DNA from 4 places in the Rossellomorea sp. NPDC071047 genome. Region 3 is predicted to be linked to each of the others. Evidence: riboswitches for the same ligand, from Rfam matches in the RefSeq annotation. Region 3 holds a riboswitch; each other region holds the start of a gene.
What was found. A riboswitch is a leader RNA that binds a small molecule or an ion and turns the genes downstream of it on or off. The one in region 3 is predicted to bind S-adenosylmethionine.

Region 1: linked by a shared signal. The riboswitch ahead of mmuP (S-methylmethionine permease) and the one ahead of metE (5-methyltetrahydropteroyltriglutamate--homocysteine S-methyltransferase) in region 3 are both predicted to bind S-adenosylmethionine.
Region 2: linked by a shared signal. The riboswitch ahead of ACQKFO_RS13635 (O-acetylhomoserine aminocarboxypropyltransferase/cysteine synthase family protein) and the one ahead of metE (5-methyltetrahydropteroyltriglutamate--homocysteine S-methyltransferase) in region 3 are both predicted to bind S-adenosylmethionine.
Region 4: linked by a shared signal. The riboswitch ahead of ACQKFO_RS15665 (sugar ABC transporter substrate-binding protein) and the one ahead of metE (5-methyltetrahydropteroyltriglutamate--homocysteine S-methyltransferase) in region 3 are both predicted to bind S-adenosylmethionine.

The regions. Positions count from the first base shown of each region.
Region 1 is NZ_JBNNJT010000002.1:606,150-610,346, reverse strand. It holds gene ACQKFO_RS10975 (glucoamylase family protein) at 1-266, shown strand, start outside; gene mmuM (homocysteine S-methyltransferase) at 336-1,286, opposite strand; gene mmuP (S-methylmethionine permease) at 1,255-2,667, opposite strand; SAM riboswitch class I at 2,761-2,867, opposite strand; gene nei (endonuclease VIII) at 3,005-3,829, shown strand; gene ACQKFO_RS10955 (FtsX-like permease family protein) at 3,902-4,197, opposite strand, start outside.
Region 2 is NZ_JBNNJT010000003.1:343,789-347,985, reverse strand. It holds gene ACQKFO_RS13640 (trans-sulfuration enzyme family protein) at 1-983, shown strand, start outside; SAM riboswitch class I at 1,079-1,198, shown strand; gene ACQKFO_RS13635 (O-acetylhomoserine aminocarboxypropyltransferase/cysteine synthase family protein) at 1,448-2,743, shown strand; gene metX (homoserine O-acetyltransferase MetX) at 2,824-3,897, shown strand; gene ACQKFO_RS13625 (S41 family peptidase) at 4,073-4,197, shown strand, end outside.
Region 3 is NZ_JBNNJT010000006.1:326,072-330,268, reverse strand. It holds gene thiC (phosphomethylpyrimidine synthase ThiC) at 1-763, shown strand, start outside; gene ACQKFO_RS20050 (hypothetical protein) at 741-938, shown strand; SAM riboswitch class I at 1,034-1,144, shown strand; cobalamin riboswitch at 1,214-1,398, shown strand; gene metE (5-methyltetrahydropteroyltriglutamate--homocysteine S-methyltransferase) at 1,552-3,852, shown strand; gene ACQKFO_RS20040 (hypothetical protein) at 3,953-4,135, shown strand.
Region 4 is NZ_JBNNJT010000004.1:285,017-289,213, reverse strand. It holds gene ACQKFO_RS15670 (CTP synthase) at 1-674, shown strand, start outside; SAM riboswitch class I at 1,017-1,123, shown strand; gene ACQKFO_RS15665 (sugar ABC transporter substrate-binding protein) at 1,618-2,703, shown strand; gene ACQKFO_RS15660 (sugar ABC transporter ATP-binding protein) at 2,720-4,197, shown strand, end outside.

The DNA.
Region 1 (4,197 bases), on a different contig from region 3:
CACTTGAATACGCACCGATGGAAGCATTCAAAAACATCCAGGCGTTGAAACGTTTCGATATGTATGGTAAATATGGCTTCCTTGATTCAGTCAATGTGGAAACGGGAGAAGTGACACAAGCCTACCTCGCTTTAGATCAAGGTATGACAATGGTCTCAATCGTCAACTATTTAAAGGATGGAGTCATCAGAGATTACTTCCATCAAGATCGAATTGGGAAATCACCTGAGGACTTGCTGATTAAAGAGACGTTTTCTATTAAATAATAGTAGCGATAATGATGTAAGAGCCCAAGTGACTGAATCACTTGGGCTTTTGCATTTAAATATTATTGCCTACCTCCACCTCTTCGCCAACGCCTCAATATGACCAGGATCCGTCCGGCAGCATCCACCAATGATACGAGCACCTGCCTCGTACCAAATTACTGATTCCTCATCAAACGCGCAACACCCTTTCTCCCCATGCCACGTTTTGGTCTCAGCATTGTAAGTCTCACCTGAGTTCGGGTACGCGATGATTGGTTTGTCAGTGTTTCTGCTTAATACGCTTATCGCCTTCTCGGCCGCAGGTATAGGTGCACAATTCACACCAATTGCAGCGATTTGTTCATCGTCATTGAACACACGCGCGCACTCTTCAATCCCCGTTCCATCACTTATCGTCTCTCCATCCTTTAATGAAAAAGACAGCCAGGCCCAGGTATCGGGAAATTCTTTCAGAAGTGAAGCTAGTACCTTTGCTTCCTGCAAGGACGGGATGGTTTCGAATGCCAACAAATCAGCTCCCGCCTCCACTAATGCCTGGATTCTCGGAAAATGGAAATCTGCTAACTGTTTATCGCTTACTCCATAGTTCCCCACGTATTCAGAACCGTCAGCAAGGTATGCCCCGTAAGGTCCTACAGAACCTGCAACGATTGGCTTCGGCCGATTCGAATTTCCCTTCTCTTCCTTCCAGAAGTCATCTCGGGCCTGTTTGGCGAGAGTAACCGTTTTCTTGATTAATTCCAGAGCTTCAGGTTTCTCTATACCTCGCTTTCGAAAACCATCCACCGTCGCCTGGTAGCTGGCTGTAATCGCACAATCGGCTCCTGCACGGAAATAATCAGCATGAACCTTCTCAATCGCTTCCGGTTTTTCAAGGAGTATACTGGCAGACCAAAGGGGATCGTTTAAATCAAAGCCATGGGATTCCAGCTCTGTGGCTAATGCTCCATCTATAATCAGTTGGGAATGTATTTGTAAAATAGCATCAATGGGATTTAGCTTCAGTTGATTCGACATTACCTCTTCCTCTTTTCTTTATGTATTGTGTTAGATAATAGCTTCCATAGCAAAGGGCTATAAATGGGATCCCGCAATAAAGGGCTATCCTCTGAGTGGTATCAAAGGCAATGCCGATACAAGAAGCTAGACAAAGCAGAAATGCCGCAATGGGAACGAGTGGGTAGAGCGGCGTCCGATAAGTCAAGTCTTTCACGTCGTTTCCCTCCCTTATGTACTGTCTTCGAAATAGAAATTGGGCAGCACTAATGCTCATCCACACGATTACTACCGCAAGGCCAGAGATCGACACCAATGCGATGTAGACCGTCCCCGGTGCAATGATGCTTGAAAGCAATGCCAGCCCCCCTCCCAGCATGCTGCAAACTATCGCATTGAGAGGGACTCCCCGATCAGTCAATTTGGCAAAAACCGGTGAGATCATTTGCTTATCTGAGAGCGACCACAGCATTCTGGAGGAAGCATACAGACCGGAGTTTGCCGCTGATAAAATGGCCGTTATGATCACAAAATTCATGATATCGGCGGCATACGGGATTCCAATCCGACCAAGCACCGCTACGAAAGGACTTTCCAATACACCGGCTGACTGGCTCGGTAATAAAGCGGATAATACGACAATCGTCCCTACATAAAAGATGATCAATCTCACAAGCGTGGTGCGGATGGCTTTAGGAATCGATTTGGATGGATTCTCTGTTTCTCCCGCCGCAACCCCGATCAATTCTGTTCCTGAAAAGGCAAAATTGACAGCAAGCATTGTCATCAAGATGGCAAATGCCCCATTCGGAAACAACCCTGAATTTGTGATATTCGAGAAAAACGGAGCGGGCTCTGAATGACTGAGAGAGATGAACCCGACGATCGCACCTGCCCCGATCACAATAAACGCAACGATCGCAATCACTTTTACTAAAGAAAACCAAAATTCAGATTCAGCAAAAAAACGCACAGACAACGTATTAAGCACAAAAATCAACGCAGCAAAGACCGCGCTCCAGATCGATACACTAATCGAAGGAAACCAACGCTGCATCATCAAACCAGCCGCCGTAAACTCCGACCCCAATGCCACTGTCCATGTCAGCCAATACAACCAGCCAACAGTGTACCCGGTCCCAGGTCCAATGAACTTTGCAGCATAACTATGAAAGGATCCTGTTTCCGGCATATGGACAGAAAGTTCACCTAAACAAAGCATCACAAGATACACCACCAGCGCCCCAACCAAATAAGCAAGGATCGTCCCAAATGGTCCTGCCTGATGAATCGTATACCCCGAACTCAAGAAAAGCCCGGTTCCGATCACCCCTCCAAGTGACAGCATCACTAAATGACGTGTCTTCATCGCTCTTTTAAAACTCTGTCCTGCGTTTTCCATCAAAAACACCCTTCCTTCTAAATATATTGTGGAATGGGTAGACAAACAAAAAACGCACCCTGAACGAGTGCGTCACCGACAAATAAAAGATTGCTCCTATCTATCAGGGTTTGAGTCACCCGCTGGAATTAGCACAGTATCTTCACAGACCTGTTGCTGAGGCTTCAAAGGGCCAGTCCCTCCACCTCTCTGGATAAGAAATATGTAGATTTTTTAAAACTCTATCAATATATTGGAATAATGTCAAGACCATGAAATAGATGAGTAGCCCAGCCTATCCGAATGTTACTTTGGGAAGAAAAAAGGGAACAACTATACTAAAAAAGGAGAAACTGCCATGCCAGAAGGTCCGGAAATCAGACGAGCCGCAGATTCCGTTGAACGTGCTCTAAAAAATAAAACCGTCGAAGATATTTATTTTGCCTTCCCTCATTTAGAAGACTACGGGGATCTGCTAAAGGGGTCAATCGTGACGAGGGTCGATACGAAAGGAAAAGCCATGCTCATCCGCTTTGACAATGGGTACACCATCTACTCCCACAATCAGCTTTACGGGAAATGGTATTTCAGAAACACATATAACTACCCGAAAACAAACCGTCAGCTCCGGTTGGCCTTACATAATGAGAATAAATCGGCACTTCTCTATAGCGCATCTGATATCGAGGTTCTTCGTGACGAAGAAGTGCCCGGGCACCCATTCGTCTCAAAAGTCGGCCCCGATCTTTTAAGCGAAGAGGTATCCGTAGATGAGCTGATGGAACGGATGAAGGATAAACGATTCCGAAACCGCAAATGGTCGATTCTATTGCTGGATCAAGGTTTCGTAGCAGGTATCGGAAATTATTTGCGATCTGAAATCATGTTTGTTGCTGGTATACACCCTTCCCTCAGGCCAGTTGACTGCACAGAGAAGCAATTGAAGAAAGCTGCACATAGCATCAAGGATTTAGTGAGACAATCGTATGAGACTGGTGGGATCACCAATGATCTCGACCTAGCACAGAAACTGAAAGGACAAGGAGTGAAGCGTTCCCGCTATCGTCACTGGGTCTTTAACCGGGAAAGTGGATCCTGCTTCATCTGTGGAAGTGAAATCGAGAAGGCGGTGGCAGCTTCAAGAAGGCTGTACTATTGTCCTGTTTGTCAGGGACTAGAATGATAACGATAAAAGGGTACGTGGCTTTCTTAATGCCTCGTACCCTTTTATCAGTTTAACGTCAACCCACAGTTTCTATTCCGTACTCCGGTTAATCGCTTCTTTCATGGAAATCCCTTTCAACTTTCGATGGTTCAGCCATAGGGATACATAATACGATGTGATGATGATGATAAAACTGATGAGGACACTCATCCAGTCCAGCTTTACGGGAATCGTCACATTCATCTCTGAGGTGATCGAATTCATAAAGGCTGAAATCGACAGGAGCGTCACGGGAATGCCTATCACATACCCAAGGATGATAAACCAAATATTGTAACCTATCATCATGCTCATGATTGATTTCTCCCGATAACCGATGACTTTCA
Region 2 (4,197 bases), on a different contig from region 3:
GAACGGGAAACCCGAATACAGACGAGCTTGGTAAAATGGTGGCAGACTTGGAAGGAGCTCCAGCAGGTGTCGCTACCTCTTCTGGATTATCGGCCATTCTTGTAGGAATCCTCGCTGTTGTGCAATCAGGGGACCATATCATTGCTGCCGAGGATTTATACGGCGGTACGTTTCATATGTTAAAAGAAGAGCTTAAGACATTTGGCATATCTACTTCTTTTGTGAATTTTACGAGTGTTGAAGAGATCGAGGAGGCTCTAACACCACAAACGAAACTCCTATACAGTGAGACGGTGACGAACCCGTTTATGCGGGTAGAAGATATTTCAAGAATAGTTGAACTTGCTGAGAAACATAATCTGAAAACCATGATCGACAACACATTTGCCACACCGTTTCTGCGCCGGCCTTTCCTGGAAGGGGTCGACCTGGTCGCTCACAGTGCCACGAAATATATCGGTGGACACAGTGATATCACAGCAGGAGTCGTCGTGGGAAAAGAAGAGCTTGTTCAAAAAGCGAGAGAGAAAGTTGTCAACATCGGGTCGAACTTGAGTCCATTTGAAGCGTGGCTGACTTGCAGAGGGGCAAAAACACTCGCTCTTCGAATGGGAACCCAAGCAAGTAATGCAGAAGTTCTGGCGGCGGACCTTCGTTCAAATGAATTTGTGAAGGGAGTCTATTACCCAACCGATTTATCGGATAAGGGAAATGGCGCTATCGTTACGATCGAACTATCCAGCACATGCGATATCAGCACATTCTTCAAATCACTTGGATGGATTAAAATCATTCCTTCCCTCGCCGGTGTAGAGACGACGGTTTCCTACCCATTGGGAACATCTCACCGTGCTCTACCGAAGGATGCTCAGGAAAAACTCGGAATAAACACACATGTCGTGCGCATATCGTTAGGTATTGAAGACGGGGAAGACATCGTCGTGCAATTTAACCAAGCGATTGCAGCTTCGGTTAAAAATTAAATAATGTAAAAATTCTAAAAATACTCTTGACGTCGAGGTTGGTTACCCCTTATAATTCATCTCAACGCAAGAATTTTCACATTGACAACTACATGCTCTTATCCAGAGAGGTGGAGGGACTAGGCCCGATGAAACCCGGCAACCTTCATGTGCGCAATAATGCGTCACATGAAAAGGTGCTAATTCCTGCAGGCGATCTGCCTGAAAGATAAGAGGAGGACCCTATTAAATTAGACCCTCTTCTTAGGAAGAGGTTTTTTTGTTTTTTCCTCTTCTATCTTCTTAGTAAAACACATTTCAGACATTGGGGGTGTTCAGCAAGAATGTTTGGAGATATCAGCTGCTGATTTTTTGAGAAATTTCAGCAGCTGAAAAAAACATCTTTTCTAACAGCTGAATATGTCAACTAACATTTAAACAAACCCAATCCCAATCCCAAAAAACCATTTTAGGAGGAATTCCCAATGACAAAATCATTCGATTTCGACACACTACTGCTTCACGGTGGCCAGGAGCCAGATCCATCCACAGGTTCAAGAGCGGTGCCCATTTACCAAACAACATCCTACGTTTTCGATAACAGTGATCATGCGGCTAAATTATTTGCCCTTGAAGAGCCAGGCAACATCTATACCCGTATCATGAACCCGACGGTCGATGTACTGGAGAAGCGCCTCTCTCTTTTAGAAGGAGGAATCGGAGCACTAGGGGTTTCATCCGGGATGGCTGCTATTTCTCTATCAATCTTGAATATCGCCGGAGCAGGTGATGAAATTGTAGCAGCTACCAATCTTTACGGTGGAACCTATAATTTATTCTCTACCACTCTTCCGAAATACGGAATAAAGGTTCATTTTGTAGATCCGACTGACCCGGAAAATATCCGCAAAGCGATCACTCCTAAAACGAAAGCCGTATTCGCTGAGACAATCGGAAATCCAAGTCTACATGTGCTTGATATTGAAGAGGTAGCAAAAGTGGCTCACGACCATCACATCCCGCTGATCATCGATAATACCTTTGCCACTCCATATGTATGTAAGCCGATCGAGTATGGAGCTGATATCGTCATCCACTCTGCAACAAAATGGATTGGTGGTCATGGAACGGCAATCGGGGGAGTCGTCATAGACGGTGGGAAATTCGATTGGAATCATGAAAAATTCCCGGGATTCACGGAAGAGGACCGGAGCTATAATGGACTTCGCTACGCACAGGATGTGGGGCCGGCTGCCTTCATTACAAAATTAAGAGTGCAGCTGCTTCGGGATTTGGGAGCGTGCTTAAGTCCACAGAACGCATTCCTTCTGTTACAGGGATTAGAAACGCTGCACCTTCGCATCGAACGTCATACAGAGAATGCCTTGAAGATCGCAGAGCATTTAGATCAGCATAATGGCGTTGCGTGGGTATCCTATCCGGGATTGCCGCAGCATCCGTCCCATAAACTTGCTCAAAAATACTTGAAAAATGGAGCGGGGTCCATCGTCGTCTTTGGAATTAAAGGTGGAAGGGATTCCGGACGGAAAGTAGTCGATAACATTTCCCTTTGGTCCCATGTTGCCAATGTAGGGGATGCGAAATCACTGATCATCCATCCGGCTTCCACGACCCATCAGCAATTAAATGACCAGGAAATCCGTGCGACAGGGGTAACCGAGGATCTTGTGAGACTTTCTGTTGGATTAGAGTCAGCGAAGGACCTGATTGAGGACTTGGATCATGCCATTGAAGTCGCATTGGAAACATCACGGGTATAATAGGATATTTTTAACCAGCGGGGGTATACCGATTGGAATCCTGATCCCCCCGCCACAACACCAAAAAAGGAGGTGGAGGAATGGAGAAGCCATGCACATATGAAGTTAGCTCCATTACCATCCCATCCCTAACATTAGAGTCAGGCACCACGTTGAAAAATGTAGATCTTACGTATGAACGAACAGGAAACAAAGACGGACCGACCATCCTGGTTTGCCATGCCCTCACCGGGACCCATATCGTAAAGGGGGCGAGTGAGGACCGCGGCTGGTGGGATGGACTGATTGGTCAGGGGTCGTATATTGATACCGAACATTTTAATGTGATTGCCTTTAATGTCTTAGGAGGATGTGAAGGAAGCACGGGACCGACGTCCACCAATCAACATACGGGAGAGCGTTACGGTCCGGACTTCCCGAGTATTACGATAAGGGACATGGTCCATGGCCAATATAAAGCACTCCAAAAACTGTCAATCGACCACATCGAAGCGGTCATCGGAGGATCACTGGGAGGAATGCAGGCCTTAGAATGGGGAGCCCTCTATCCTGCCTATATAAATAAAGTATTCGCCCTTGCCGTTACTCCTGCCTTAAATGACTACGGTCTCGCCTTTAATCACATCGGAATCACAGCCATTGAAGAGGACCCCGACTTTCAAAAAGGCCATTATCCACCAGACTCCATTTTAAAAGGGTTGGAGATTGCCAGAATGGTTGGAATGGTTACGTACCGGACACAGGAGCTGTTCGATCATCGTTTCCAACGTGAAAAGCAAAACGAACAATTCAATGTCGAAAGCTATCTCGATTACCAAGGAAAGAAATTAGGAAAGCGGTTTGACCCAAACAGCTACCTTACCTTGCTGAAAGCGATGAACTCACATGATATCGGAAGAGGAAGAGGAGGAACTGAAGAGGTAGCAAAGAATTATCAGTGCGAACTGATTTCGATCAGCTATGAAGGAGATTTAATTTATTCACCTCAATACTTAAAAGAGTTTACTCAGCTTGTACCAAAGAGTGAACATTACTTTATCTCCACCTCCTTTGGTCATGACGGGTTCCTGGTGGAATTTGAAAAGTGGGGAGGAATCATTGCTTCTCATCTTCAAAACCATCACGTCCATAGAGTTTTTACAGGAATAAAATAAGGATCGCCTTATCATAACTCGTCCCTCTCCGGCATATAGTTAGATAAGCAAAGACATCGCACCGCCTTAGCGCGTTTTTGTGTGGTGTCTTTTTCGTTGGATAAGAAAGGCTGGCGTCCATATTCGCGCCACTCTTATCTATACAATAGACCAACAACAAGCTGGAGGGGAATATATGGAGTGGACGGGCAGAAAGCTCATCATCACAATCATCATTAGCATGCTGATCGGTGCTGGAGGAATGTATGGCGGCTTGGAATGGACGGGCAAGGATGGGGACGAGCTTGCTCAGTTTGATGG
Region 3 (4,197 bases):
ATGTAAGATTTTAAAAGCCTATGATATCTCCGTTTCCTTAGGAGATGGTTTAAGGCCCGGATCAATTGCGGATGCGAATGATGAAGCACAGTTTGCCGAGCTTGAAACATTAGGCGAGCTAACCCAAATTGCTTGGAAGCATGATGTACAGGTGATGATTGAAGGCCCTGGTCATGTACCGATGCACATGATTAAAGAGAATGTCGATAAGCAAATGGAAATCTGTCATGAAGCTCCTTTTTATACCCTGGGGCCATTAACGACAGATATTGCACCCGGGTATGATCACATTACTTCCGCCATCGGGGCTGCCATGATCGGTTGGTTTGGAACAGCCATGCTGTGCTATGTAACACCGAAAGAGCATCTGGGATTACCGAATAAAGATGATGTGAGAGAGGGTGTCATTGCTTATAAAATAGCAGCACATGCAGCGGATTTAGCGAAAGGGCATCCAGGGGCACAAGTAAGAGATAATGCCGTTTCTAAGGCTCGATTTGAATTTAGATGGAATGACCAATTTAATTTATCCCTGGACCCGGAACGTGCAAGGGAGTATCATGATGAAACACTTCCTGCAGAAGGGGCAAAAACGGCCCATTTTTGTTCCATGTGCGGACCGAAATTTTGTTCAATGAGAATATCACATGATATAAGGGGTATGAAGGAGAAAAGCTTTGATGAAGCTCAAATGGAAATAGAAAAAGGATTGGAAGAAAAATCGAAGGAGTTTGTGGAAAATGGATCAAACATCTATCGATGAACCTCTTTGTCATGTACTCAAATTGAAGAATGATATCGTAAAGCTCAATCAGAGAGTCATCCAACTCGAAAAAGAAGTGAAGAGCATTCAGGAAAACTGCAGGCATGTCTTCTATGAAACTGATGTAACCAGATCTTGCATCAAATGTCATTATGTAGAAAGTACCTATTATTAGAAAAGTGTAAGCTATTGATTAAATTTCTTTTGACAGCTTTTATGTACCGTGCTACGATTAGTACAAATTTCGGAATAGTAAATAAATATGTGTAACTCTTATTGAGAGAGGTGGAGGGACTGGCCCTGTGAAACCCGGCAACCATTCAACAGATGTGTTGAAAAGGTGCTAATTCCTGCAAAGCAAATGGCTTTGGAAAATAAGAGAGGATTTTCATAAACATGAAGCCCTCTCTATCTCAAGAGAGGGCTTTTCGTTTTTATGAAAGAAAAATTAAATAGACAAATGCAATAGGTGCTGAGTCATGCTCAGCTAAAAGGGAAGACCGGTGAAAATCCGGCACGGTCCCGCCACTGTGATGGGGAGCGACTTATCATTCAACCACTATTTCTGTTGAAATGGGAAGGGATAAGAAGCTGTGAACCTAAGTCAGGAGACCTGCCTGTTGTATGCGCTTATGCTCTACGTGGATATAGAGAGGGGTGAGGAATGCGTGTTGAGAAAACCAGTTTGTCTCGACTCTAGTTAGATATACGTATGAATCTCTCTTTCCATTTGAAAGGGAGATTTTTTAGTTGATGACAATCCTATCAGAATAAGGAGTGAGGAATGAATGAGTAAGGTGATCAGTTCGAATTTAGGATATCCAAGGATCGGTGAAAAGCGTGAATGGAAAAAGACGCTGGAACAATTTTGGGCAGGGAAGATTGAAAAGGATTCCTTTTTAGAACAAATGGAGGAAATTCGAGTCAACCATTTGAAGAAGCAATTAGATCAGGGGATTGATCTGGTTCCGGTTGGAGATTTCAGCTTATATGATCATGTGCTTGATACAGCCGTCATGTTCGGCTTGGTTCCCGAGAGGTTTCATTATAGTGGGGGTAAGGTTTCTCTTGAAACGTATTTCGAAATGGCCAGAGGCGCGAAGGACGCGGTGGCATTAGAAATGACAAAATGGTTTAACACCAACTATCACTATCTCGTGCCTGAACTTGATGGGCTCGTACCCCGGTTGGTGGAAAATCGTCCTCTTCATTTCTTTAGAGAGGCAAAAGAAAAAACAGGGGTAAAAGGGAAACCGGTTATCTTAGGTCCTTTCACTTTTGTTAAATTGTCTAAGGGGTATGAAACCGGTGATTATAGAACCCTTGTTGATCGATTTGTCCCCCTTTATGCTGAGGTATTGCGTGAATTACAGGAAGAGGGTGTAGAGTGGGTACAAATGGATGAACCGATTTTGTGTACCTCCATCAGGGATGAAGAGATGGATCAATTCAAAGAAGTCTATCAAATTCTTAAGGAGTCCTGCCCCGGGTTAAAGATCATCCTTCAAACCTATTATGATAGTTTGGAAAGGTACCAGCAGGTGTTAACACTCCCGGTAGATGGCATAGGGATGGATTTTGTGCATGATCGTAATGATAATCTGGCGGCGCTGAAAAAATTCGGATTCCCTAAGGATAAAATCTTGGCAGCAGGCATTCTTGATGGCAGGAATATTTGGAGAAGCAATCTTGCTGATACCCATTCACGTCTATCGGTCATTGCAGGCTATGTTCCGAGTGAGCGCTTGATCATACAGCCATCATGCAGTTTACTACATGTACCTGTAACCTTGCAGAATGAAGAAACACTTGAGGCACCTCTCATTGACGCGCTATCATTTGCTGATGAGAAATTGCATGAAATCACTATTTTAACAAAAGGCATTTGTTACGGAGCCGAAACAATAGAAGATGATATCGCTCAAAGTGTAACGGCGATTAAGAATTTAAACGAATCCCCGTTGCGTAAGAATAGACATGTGCAGGAAGAGGTTGAAGAATTGCATCCCAATAATGTCGGGAGAAGGGATTCTTTCCATATTCGTAAACTGGAACAGGCCAAGTACTTTTCATTACCTTTTCTACCAACCACTACAATCGGCAGTTTTCCTCAAACCCCGGAAGTGAGAAGGCAGAGGATGAAGTGGAGGAAGGGAGAACTTTCTAATGGGGAGTATCAACGATATATTCATGCAGAAATCAAACGCTGGATTGAAATTCAGGAACAAATCGGCCTTGATGTGTTTGTACATGGTGAATTCGAACGGACGGATATGGTTGAATTCTTTGGTGAGAAATTAGAAGGTTTCCAATTTACGAAGTATGGCTGGGTACAATCATACGGTTCCAGATGTGTGAAGCCACCGCTCATATATGGTGATGTGAATTTTAAAGAACCTATGACCGTTAGAGAAACCGTATATGCTCAATCATTAACGGATAAACCGGTTAAAGGGATGTTAACGGGTCCTATCACGATTCTAAACTGGTCATTTGTTCGGAACGATGTTTCACGTTATGAAGTAGCTAATCAAATCGCGCTGTCTCTCCAAAAAGAGATAGAAGAATTAGAAGCCAATGGGATTCGCATGATACAAGTCGATGAACCGGCACTTAGGGAAGGGCTTCCTTTAAAGCGTGAAAATTGGGAGGAGTATCTTAAGGCTGCCGTATATGCTTTCAAATTGGCCACTTCATCTGTACAGAACCAAACCCAGGTCCATACTCATATGTGCTATTCGGATTTTGAAGATATTATAGATGCCATCAGTGATCTGGATGCTGATGTGATTTCGATTGAAACATCAAGAAGTCATGGGGAATTGATCCATGTGTTTGAAGACAATACGTATGACAAAGGGATTGGTCTGGGGGTATATGACATACACAGTCCCCGGGTGCCGAAGCGTGCAGAATTAATCCGTAATATACATCGGGCTCTTGAAGTGCTGGATCCCCATTTATTCTGGGTCAATCCGGATTGTGGTTTGAAAACACGTGGAATCGATGAGACTGTCTTAGCGCTTAAAACCATGGTGGAAGCGGCGGAACAAGTGCGTGAAGAGATGCTCATGAAAAAGGAAGGTTAATTGACAATATGATCGGGTGCAGCTGATTACGTTCCACCTTTTCAAAACGCAGGGCGCAGTTTTAAGAAATTGCGTCCTGCTCATAAGGAGAGAAAAGAAAATGCCATACATAGCCATAGGAAGAATCATTCAAGTATTTAATGAACTTCACCCAAATCGCACCATCCTTTACTTGGTGAGTGAAAAGGGGATTGATGAGTTCCCTCAAGGGAGGGTTTCATTAAAAACAGCTTTAGAATGGCAGGCAAAAGAAAAAATCTGCAATGTCTATGCCCTCAGTTAAAGGAAAGGAGAAAAAATAAGCTTCCCAAAATCCTTTGAATTGTGTTAACTTAATGTTATACA
Region 4 (4,197 bases), on a different contig from region 3:
AAGCCCTTCGTCATGCCGGTTATCATTTCGATAGCGACATCGAGGTAAGATGGTTGAACTCTGAGCTGATCGACAGCGCAAACGTAGCAGAAAAACTGGCAGATGTAGATGGAATCCTTGTACCAGGCGGTTTCGGTGACCGTGGAGTAGAGGGGAAAATCGCTGCCACTCAATATGCCCGTGAAAACAAGGTACCTTTCCTTGGAATCTGCCTTGGAATGCAGCTGGCATCTGTAGAATATGCGCGTAATGTACTTGGTTTGGAAGGAGCTCACTCAGCAGAGTTGAACCCTGAAACGCCATACCCTGTCATCGACCTTTTACCGGAACAAAAGGACATCGAAGATCTTGGTGGAACACTGCGCCTAGGACTATACCCATGTAAGCTGACAAAAGGTTCAAAAGCCTATACAGCCTACGATGGAGAAGTGGTTTACGAGCGCCACCGCCACCGCTTCGAATTCAACAATCACTACCGTGAGCAAATGGAAAAAGCCGGCTTCATCTTCTCAGGCACAAGCCCTGATGGCCGTCTTGTAGAAATCATTGAGCTAAGCGACCACCCATGGTTCGTCGCATCTCAATTCCACCCTGAATTCACATCACGCCCGACACGTCCACAGCCTCTATTCAGAGACTTCGTGGAAGCGTCACTTGCGTATGGTGAGAAATAAGATTTGATTTTGGAACTGCTCTCCCTGGTTTGGGAGGGCGGTTTTTTTATTTTATATGGTGCAGGTGTCCGATTTTTAAGGGGGATATGAATTTATCGACCGTTATTGAGATTTATCAACCGTCAATCCGAAATATCGACCGTTATTCAATTTTATAAACCGTATTTTCAATATATCAACCTAATTTTCAGGATATCGACCGTTCTACAATAAACGACAAATTTCGTGAATCTCCTCTTTATTCCTGTCTAGAAAATTTTCCTAAAAAGAATATTGACAATATTCCCACATATCGTTAATATATCGTTTATAGCGCATGCGAACTATATCAAATTTCATATTCTCTTATAAAGAGTTGGCAGAGGGACTGGCCCGATGACGCCCGGCAACCTACCGTTTAAGCGGAAAGGTGCTAAAACCTGCAGGAAGAATTTCCTGAGTGATAAGAGTACGTTTATTTATACATAAACCTCTTTTCTCTTGGGAAAAGGGGTTTTTTATTTGCAAAGACTGTTTTCGTAAACTTAGTTGCTTTTAAAGGGAAAGTGCTGGTTGATTTCAGGGCTCCAGGCGCTCGCTTTCCGCGGGGCGTGAGTTGAGCCTCCTCGGGCTTTGCCCTGTGGGGTCTCAACTTTCCCGCTATACCCGCAGGAGTCGAGCACCTTCCGCTCCAATCAACTCTAAGCATGAGTCATGAAAAATAGACAAATATAAATACCTACAAGACAGAAAAACTGCATTTTTCAGATGTACGGAGGTCGATAATAGCTTTTAAAGTAGAGATGCTTTTTAGATTTCTCTGTCCTACTGAGCTCTGTCTCACCATCCAGCACATACTGGTTGACAGAGCCTTTGCAGATCCCGGTTTTAAAACAACAACTATCTTTATGAAAAGAGTATTAAAAAAAATTGAGGCAAATCACCTCGGGAGGAGAAAAGAACGATGAAAAAAGCAGCATCAATACTCGTATTACTCGCACTTATTCTCAGTTTAGTGGCTTGTCAGCCAAAGGTTTCCCAGGAGGCGGACGCAGACAGTGGAGATAAGAAGGAAGCAACTTCCGATCATCCGTTAGCCAATAAAAAGATCGCACTTATTATGCAAATCAATTTAGGGACTTTTTCCGCTCAATACATAGAAGGTGTCAAAGAGCAGGTGGAAAAGTTTGGAGGAAAGGTTCAAGTATTTACGTCTGAAGGAGACCTGGCAAAAATGTCTTCCAACCTGGATGCGGCCATCAATCAAAAGTTTGATGGGATCCTCATCGATCATGGAACGAAGGAAGCGCTGCAATCAGGGGTGGAAAAGGCGAAGGAACAAAACATTCCGGTTGTCGTGTTTGATGCGGATGTTGCTTCAGAAGAGGTGACCGTGCTCGAGCAGGGGGACCAACAAATGGCTGAACAAACCTTGACGAAGCTTTCAGATGAGATTGGCGGCAAGGGGGAGATCGTGAAGATTTGGGTTGCAGGATTTGCCCCGATGGAAAGACGCCAAGTGGCCTATCAGCAATTTTTAGAAAAAAATCCTGATATTAAAGAGGTGGCGGCCTTTGGAGCGGCTACTCAGAATACAGCACTGGATACACAGGCACAAATGGAGGCGATTCTGAAACAGTATCCGAACAAAGGGGACATCGATGCTGTCTGGGCAGCCTGGGATGAATTTGCAAAAGGTGCCGTCCGGGCAATCGAAGCAGCAGGGAGAGACGAAATAAAAGTCTATGGAATCGACATGAGTGATGAAGACCTGCAAATCATTCAAAAAGATGGAAGCCCGTGGGTTGCTTCAGCAGCAGTTGACCCGAAAGATATCGGCCGCGTGCAGGTCCGTTTCTTATATCAGAAGCTGGGTGGCCAAGAAACGCCTGAAAAAGTAAAGCTTGAGCCGGTCTTTATTGAAAAGGAAGCATTGCCTGAAGAAACGATCACGACCGATCAATTACACGAGCATGTAGATGGCTGGGGAGCAAGTGAGCAAGGCTATACAGATGAATTGAAAAACCTTGAAGGATCGTTCACAGAGTAGAAAGGAGTTAGAAACGATGACGTCTCCACTGTTAGAAATGATTGATATCAATAAAACCTTCTCAGGAGTGAAAGCCCTAAAGGCTGCAAGCTTCGATGTGAAAGAGGGAGAGGTTCATGCTGTGTTGGGGGCGAATGGCGCAGGGAAAAGCACGATAATGAAGATTTTATCAGGAGCCTATGTACAGGACAGCGGAGACATCATCCTTCACTCCGAAAAAAGAGACTATCAATCTCCGAAAGAAGCGAAGGAGCATGGCATCCATTGCGTATACCAGGAAGTGGACACGGCCATTGTCCCGGAACTTTCTGTAGCGGAAAATATCGTCCTTGATCAGTTCTCACAAAAAGGCTCCTTCTTTATTACCAAAAAGTCATTAAAGAATGAAGCGTGGGTGGCACTTAGACGAATTGGGGCAGAAGCGATACCCCTCTGGCAGCCGGCGTCACACTTAAGTCTCGCTGAAAAGCAGCTGGTGCTCATTGCCAGGAGCCTGCTTCAAAAAGCGAAAGTATTGATTTTGGATGAACCAACGGCACCTCTAAGTTCATCTGAGACGGAAAAATTATTCCGTGTCATAGAAGATTTAAAGAAAGAGAGAGTAGGGATCATTTTTATCTCTCACAGGCTTCCTGAAGTATTTCAGCTTTCCGATCGCATCACAGTCATGAGAGACGGGGAGACCGTTGGAACGTACGGAACATACGAAACAACCTCGCAGAAGATCATCGACGCCATGCTTGGAGGAACATATAGAGAAGAGTTTCAGAAAAGAGGACTTCCGATTGGTGATACGCTTTACGAAGTGAGAGGACTAAAAGACGGTCAAAAGGTGAAGGATGTCCATTTATCCGTTAAGGCAGGAGAAGTAGTCGGAGTGGTCGGGCTTGTGGGAGCGGGGAAAACCGAGCTTGCCAAAGCTTTATTTGGAGCATCTCCTGTAGAAGCTGGTGATCACTTTCTCAAAGGAAGAAAGCTTCGGATTCACTCTCCTCGAGACGCGGTCCAAAATGGATTGGCGCTCGTCCCGGAAGAAAGACGAAAAGAAGGATTGTTCATTCATGAATCCGTTCAGCACAACTTGAGCTTCCCTTCATTAAGAAAAGTCTCCAACTGGTTATGGATCAACGGACGCAAAGAACGTGAGCTGGCTCGTGAAAAAATCCAATCCCTTGGAATTAAAACCGCTTATGAAGGAATCCAGGCCAACTTTTTAAGTGGGGGAAATCAGCAAAAGGTTTCAATCGGAAAGTGGCTATCTGATGAAGCATCGGTGTTTTTATTTGATGAACCGACGAAAGGTGTGGACGTGGGAGCGAAGAAGGAGATCTTCTCCCTGATTCAATCCCTTGCAGAAAAAGAGAAGGGCATTCTCTATTTTTCCTGTGAAATTCAAGAAATTCTGGCGATCTCGGACCGGATACTCGTCATGTATGATGGACGGATTGTGAGAGAACTGACAAAAGAAGAAGCAACTCAAGAACGTATATTGTT